2 regions of the Halomonas aestuarii genome follow, and region 2 is predicted to be linked to the other one. Evidence: predicted binding sites of a transcription regulator. Region 2 holds the regulator's gene; the other holds the start of a gene.
The links. The regulator sigma-54, encoded in region 2, starts transcription at its own class of promoters, with help from an activator protein. The targets are predictions, from matches to a motif close to TGGCACNNNNNTTGCTNT.
Positions count from the first base shown of each region.

Region 1: a site for sigma-54 is predicted at 1,963-1,980, ahead of BOX17_RS00940 (ammonium transporter). Genes of this name have one in related genera too.

Region 1 is NZ_CP018139.1:205,658-209,063, forward strand. Features, by position in the region: gene BOX17_RS17090 (MBL fold metallo-hydrolase) at 1-1,185, opposite strand, end outside; gene BOX17_RS00935 (RidA family protein) at 1,321-1,659, shown strand; gene BOX17_RS00940 (ammonium transporter) at 2,048-3,256, shown strand; gene BOX17_RS00945 (secondary thiamine-phosphate synthase enzyme YjbQ) at 3,340-3,406, shown strand, end outside.
Region 2 is NZ_CP018139.1:426,041-429,446, forward strand. Features, by position in the region: gene lptA (lipopolysaccharide transport periplasmic protein LptA) at 1-489, shown strand, start outside; gene lptB (LPS export ABC transporter ATP-binding protein) at 489-1,214, shown strand; gene BOX17_RS01950 (RNA polymerase factor sigma-54) at 1,357-2,781, shown strand; gene hpf (ribosome hibernation-promoting factor, HPF/YfiA family) at 2,952-3,260, shown strand; gene ptsN (PTS IIA-like nitrogen regulatory protein PtsN) at 3,268-3,406, shown strand, end outside.

The DNA.
Region 1 (3,406 bases), 220 kb from region 2:
GGGAGTCTCGAGGCGCTCGCCATGCCGGGGCCGGTGGTCCGGTGCGAAGCCGGCGTCCTGTCCCTCCCCCGCCGGCGCCGGGTGGCCGACCAGTCGGGCACCGGTGCGTGCGCTCAGCAGGGCCGCGCCCGGGGAGTGGTCGCGATGGGTATGGGTGACCAGAATCCGTGAGATTCGCCTCCCGGCGAGCGCCAGCAGACGCTCCTGGTGTTCGGGCAGCTCGGGACCGGGGTCGATCACCACGTGGTCGTCGCCATCGCCGAGCAGGTAGCTGTTGGTCCCCGGCCCCGTCATCACGCCCGGGTTGGCCGCGGTGACCCGGGTGACGCCCGGCGCCAGCCTCACCGCCCTGCCGGGCAAGATCTCGGCACTGGCCATCCCCTGCCGGCCGGGATCGAGACGGCTCACCTCCGCATAGGCCGGGGCATCCGGCTCGACCTGCCAGGCGGTTCCCCCCTTGCGAGCCGGCCAGGGACGGCTGGGCCTCGGGGTCGGCGGGTTGGCATGGGCATGGCGCATCAGCGCCTCGCCGGTGGGGAAGTCGGCGAGGATGCGCAGGGTGCGGAGGGTGGGATACCCCAGCGGCAAGCGGCCGGTCCGGTGATCCGCCAGGGCCCGGGCCGGCGTCAGCCAGGCATGGGCGATGGTCTCGCTGCCGTCGTGCGCCGCCTGCTGGCCCGGCGGCGCCAGGGCGACAAAGAAGCGCGTGTCGAAGCGCCGCGGCGCCCCCCGGGGCGTGACCCAGTGACCGAGGTAGGCCAGCCGGTCCAGCGGCAGGCCAAGGCCATGCTGCTCGCACAGGGCGCGAAAGCTCGCCTGCCCGCGCCGCAGCGCCTCCCGACCGGCCGTGAGGATGGGGTGATCGCCCGCCGGCAGTTGCCCCTGGTCATCCACGGCCAGCAGCAGGCCCGCCTCCTCGAGGCACTCCCTCAGGGCCGCGATCATGTAGTCGGCCCCGCCCTCATCGAGGCTCAGGGTCTGGCTGACGGCGGCGTCGCCGCGTCCCGAGGCACAGGCCCGCAGGTCCGGGTCCTGGGGGTCCACGGCCCCGCCGGGGAAGACGAAATAGCCGGGCAGGAAGGCCGCCTGCCAGGTGCGCTGCAACAGCAGGACCTCCAGCCCCCGGTCGCCGTCGCGCACCAGGGCGAGGGTCGCGGCGGGACGGATCTCGGGGGCTGGGGTCATGGGCCGGCTCCGGGCAGTGAACGGGGCAGGACCCAGAGATACCATGCCGAGGGCCCGCCGCCCACCACCTGGCGGGGCGGGGCGCAGGCCACTGGCTAGACTCTGGACAGGCCATCACCGCAGACGGAGTCCCCCATGCCGACCTACCACAACGTCGCCACCCTCCCCCTTCCGCTCTTCCCCGGCAGCCATCTGGTGATCGACGACGACTACATCTTCCTCTCGGGGCTGACCGTCGAGGATATCCAGGGCGGCGAGACCGTGATCGGCGACATGCAGGCAGAGACCCGCCTGGTGATGCGCAGCCTCCAGCGCATGCTGGCCTCCGTCGGCTGCGACATGGCCGACGTGGTAAGGGTCGACGTGCACATCACCGACCTCGACCTGATCCGCGACATGGACGCCGCCTACGCCGAGTTCTTCGAGGCCCATCGCTACCCGGCGCGCACCTGCACCCAGTCGCCCCGCCTCTAGGGCGGCGCCCACGTGGAGATCACCGTGATGGCCCGCCGCCCCGCCGGCAGCAAGGAGAGCGACGCGCCACCGGAGGCGGATCGCTCCACCCCCTGAGGGGGAACGGCGCCGCACGGGAACCCCAGCCTGACCCCGACCATCGACGCCGGGGCCCTCCACGGGCGACCTCTTCACCGAAGCAGTGCATCGAAGCCCCCTTGAGCACCATATGTGTGCATACCCATGGCGGCCGTGCGCCCTCCTCGGCTATATGCACCATCGGGAAGCCTCCAACCCCCTGGCTTCCATCCGGATGCGCCAACATGGAACATCTCTTGCATCGCAGGGAGGTCCTACAAGTCCCAGAGGCCCCGAGGGGGCGACCAACGCATCCGGAGAGATCACCGACGTGGATATCACGAGTGCAGTCCAGACCCTGACCCAGAGCGCCAACACGCTCTTCATCCTGATTGGCGCCATCATGGTCCTCGCCATGCATGCCGGCTTCGCCTTCCTCGAGGTCGGCACGGTACGCCACAAGAACCAGGTCAATGCCCTGGTCAAGATCATGACCGACTTCGGCGTCTCCGCCATCGCCTACTTCTTCGTCGGCTACCTCGTCGCCTACGACACCCACTTCCTGCACAGCGCCAGCGAGCTGACCGCCGGCAATGGCTACGAGCTGGTCAAGTTCTTCTTCCTGATGACCTTCGCCGCGGCGATCCCGGCCATCGTCTCGGGCGGCATCGCCGAGCGGGCCCGCTTCTACCCGATGCTGGTCGCCTCCGCGCTGATCGTCGGATTCGTCTATCCGTTCTTCGAGGGCATCGTCTGGAACGGCAACTTCGGCATCCAGGAGTGGCTGGCGCATCGTTTCGGTGCAGGCTTCCACGACTTCGCCGGCTCCGTGGTGGTGCATGCCGTGGGCGGCTGGGTGGCGCTGATGGCCCTGCTGCTGCTGGGCGCTCGCAACGGGCGCTATCGCAACGGTCGGGTCGTGGCCTTCGCCCCCTCCAACATCCCCTTCCTGGCCCTCGGCGCCTGGATCCTGACCATCGGCTGGTTCGGCTTCAACGTCATGTCGGCCCAGACCCTCGACGGCATCAGCGGCCTGGTCGCGGTGAACAGCCTGATGGCGATGGTCGGCGGCATCGTCATCTCGATGGTGCTCGGCAGGAAGGACCCGGGCTTCATCCACAACGGCCCCCTGGCCGGCCTGGTGGCGGTCTGTGCCGGCTCCGACCTGATGCACCCCGTCGGCGCCCTGGTCACCGGCGGCGTGGCCGCAGCCATCTTCGTCTACCTCTTCGAGTGGGCCCAGGATCGGATCGAGCGCCTGGATGACGTGCTCGGCGTCTGGCCGCTGCATGGCGTCTGCGGCGTCTGGGGCGGCATCGCCGCGGGTATCTTCGGCCAGGCTGGGCTGGGCGGCCTCGGCGGCGTCAGCCTCGCCTCCCAGCTCATCGGCTCGCTGGCCGGGGTGCTGGTGGCCGTGGTCGGTGGCCTGCTGGTCTATGGCGCCATCGCCATGATCACCGGCCTGCGCCTGAGCGAGGAGGAGGAGTTCAACGGCGCCGACGTCAGCGTGCACCGCATCGGGGCCAACGCCTGGGACTGATCGAGCAACGGGCCGGGGGATGAATGTCGCCCCGGCCTTCCCTATGCTGGAGGCCTGTTCGATGACGGGAGACAACGACCACCATGTGGGACCAGCGCGAGATCGTCCTGTCGCCCCGCTCGCGGGGCTTTCACCGGGTCACCGACGAGG
Region 2 (3,406 bases):
ATCGGCGTGCTGCTCGGCAGCGCCCCGGCCCTGGCCCTGGAGGGTGACGCCAGCGCCCCGATCGAGGTGGAAGCCAACCAGCTCGACCTCGATGACCGCGCCGGCACCGCCGTCTACACCGGCAACGTGGAGATCCGCCAGGGCAGCATGCAGCTGACCGGCGACCGGGTGGAGATCGTGCGCAACGACGAGGGCGAGCTCAGCCGCGCTACCGCCACCGGCGAACGTGCCTACATCGAGCAGAAGCCCGCCCCGGACGAGCCCCTGGTCCGCGGTTGGGGCCGCACCGTCGTCTACCACGTCGCCGATCGCCGCATCGAGCTGATCGACCGCGCCGAGCTGCACAAGGACGGCGACACCTTCGACGGGGGGTACCTCGAATACTTCCTCGACCGCCGCGTCGTCCAGGCCCGCTCCGAGGCCGAGGGCGTCCAGGAGCGCCAGCGCGTGCGGATGACCCTCGAGCCCGAACAGCAGGACGGCCAGTGATGAAGACCCTGAGCGCCCGGCACCTGGCCAAGAGCTACAAGCGTCGTCGCGTGGTGCAGGACATCAGCGTCTCCATCGAGCAGGGCCGGATCGTCGGCCTGCTCGGCCCCAACGGGGCCGGCAAGACCACCTCCTTCTACATGATCGTCGGCCTGGTTCGCGCCGATGCCGGCGAGGTGCACATCGACGACCTCGACCTCTCGACGGCCGCCATGCATGAACGGGCCCGGGCCGGCATCGGCTACCTGCCCCAAGAGGCCTCGATCTTCCGCAAGCTGTCGGTCGCCGACAACATCATGGCGATCCTCGAGACACGCCGCGACCTCGACCGCCAGGGCCGCCAGGCCCGGCTCGAGGAACTCCTCGAGGACTTCCACGTGACGCATATCCGCGACAACCTTGGCATGAGCCTCTCCGGGGGCGAACGGCGACGCGTGGAAATCGCCCGGGCGCTGGCGACCGAGCCCGCCTTCATCCTCCTCGACGAGCCCTTCGCCGGCGTCGACCCCATCTCGGTGGGCGAGATCAAGGGCATCATCCGCCAGCTCAAGGCCCGCGACATCGGCGTGCTGATCACCGACCACAATGTCCGCGACACCCTGGACATCTGCGATACCGCCTACATCGTGGGCGACGGCCGGATCATCGCCGAGGGCAATGCCGAGGCGATCCTGTCCAACCAGCGCGTGCGGGAGGTCTACCTGGGCGAGGACTTCCGCCTCTGATTGCAATCACCTGATATACCTGTCGTTATATCCCGACGGCATGAAGATTGCGGATGGCACGATTGTTGCAAATTATCAGGTTGCAACCCCCTCGGGCAGGGGCTAGGGTAGGGGTTTTCGGCACGCCGGGGGAACTCCTCTCATGGCCATGAAGGCTTCCCTGCAGCTTCGCGTCGGCACCCAGCTGACCATGACGCCCCAGCTGCAGCAGGCCATCGCCCTGCTGCAGCTCTCGACCCTGGACCTTCGCCAGGAGATCCAGCAGGCGCTGGAGTCCAACCCCCTGCTGGACGTCGAGGACGAGTTCGGCGAACAGGCGGTGAGCGAGACGCCCGACGACGACTGGGCCAGCGAGATCCCCGAGGAACTCACCACCGATAGCGACTGGTCCGACACCTACCAGGACCTCGGCACCGCCCCCGCCGGCGGCAGCGGCGAGGGCCCCGACTTCGAACGCCAGGCGTCGGGCCAGAGCCTGCAGGGCCACCTGGCCTGGCAGCTGGCCATGACCGACCTCGACGAGCGCCAGATGCGCATCGCCGAGAGCCTGATCGACAGCATCAACGGCGACGGCTATCTCACCCAGCCCCTGGAAGAGATCCGGGACGGCTTGAGGACCCAAGGCCTCGCGGGCCTGAGGAGCCGGGAAGTCGAGCAGGTGCTCCTGCGCCTCCAGCAGTTCGAGCCCACCGGCGTCTTCGCCCGGGACCTGCGCGAGTGCCTGCTGCTGCAGCTGGCCACCCTGCCCGATGACACGCCCCTGCTGCCCCAGGCCCGCCGCCTGGTTCGCCAGTTCCTCGAGGCGCTCGCGGGCGACGACCGCCGCCTGCTCAAGCGCCGGCTCGGCCTCGACGACGCGGCCCTCGACACGGTGATCGACCTGGTGCGCTCGCTGGATCCTCGCCCCGGCAGCGCCTTCACCGAGAGCGACAGCGACTACGTGATCCCCGACCTCGTCGCGCGTCATACCCGCGAGGGGTGGCAGGTGGAACTCAATCCCGAGGCCATGCCGCGCCTGCGCATCCAGCCCGACTACGCCGCCCTGATCCGACGCGCCGACAAGAGCGACGACAACCAGTTCCTCAAGGACCACCTGCAGGAAGCGCGCTGGCTGATGAAGAGCCTCTCCAGCCGCAACGACACGCTGCTGCGGGTGGGCCGCGAGATCATGGTGCGACAGATCGACTTCCTGGAGCATGGCGAGGAGGCCATGAAGCCGCTGATCCTGGCCGATATCGCCCAGGTCGTGGAGATGCATGAATCGACGATCTCGCGGGTCACCACCCAGAAGTTCATCCATACCCCGCGCGGCATGTTCGAGCTCAAGTACTTCTTCTCCAGCCAGGTGGGGGGCGGCAACGGCGAGGGCGACGCCCACTCCAGCACCGCCATCCGCGCCCGGATCCGCAAGCTGATCCAGGACGAGCCCCCGCGCAAGCCGCTTTCCGACAGCCGGCTGGTCGCGCTGCTCGAGGAAGCCGGCATCAGCGTCGCGCGCCGCACGGTGGCGAAATATCGCGAGGCGATGGGCATCCCCTCCTCCAGCGAGCGCAAGCGGTTGCGTTGAACGATCCCCCGCGACGCCCTCAAGCGCCCTCCTGCCGCCTATTGACCCGAACGCAAGCGATTGAAATGACGCCGTTCACGGGGAGCTCCAATCCCCCGGGGCGAAGGGGTATGCAGGACGGCAAAAAGGGTTACAATCGAGCCACACCCCGCAAGAGCAAGGAGCGTGTCATGCAAGTCAACATCACCGGCCATCATGTGGAACTGACCGACGCACTGCGTGACTATGTGCAGGAAAAACTGACCCGCGTCGAGCGTCACTACGACAACATCACCAATGTGCAGGTCACCCTCTCCGTGGAGAAGGAACGCCAGCAGGCCGCCTGCACCCTGCATGCCGCCGGTGCTGACCTCCATGCCGAAGCCATGGAGAGTGACATGTATGCCGCCATCGATGCCCTGGCCGACAAGCTCGACCGTCAGCTGGTGAAGCACAAGGAAAAGGCACAGGCCCGCGCCCAGGGCGCCGGCGCTCGCTGATCCCGTCATGACACTGGACGCCATCCTGCCCCCCGAGCGCACCCTCTTCGATGTGCCGGGGGGAAGCAAGAAGCGGGTGCTGGAGTTCTTCAGCACCTTCATCGCCCAAAACACGCCCAGCCTCGACAGCCAGGAGGTCTTCAGCC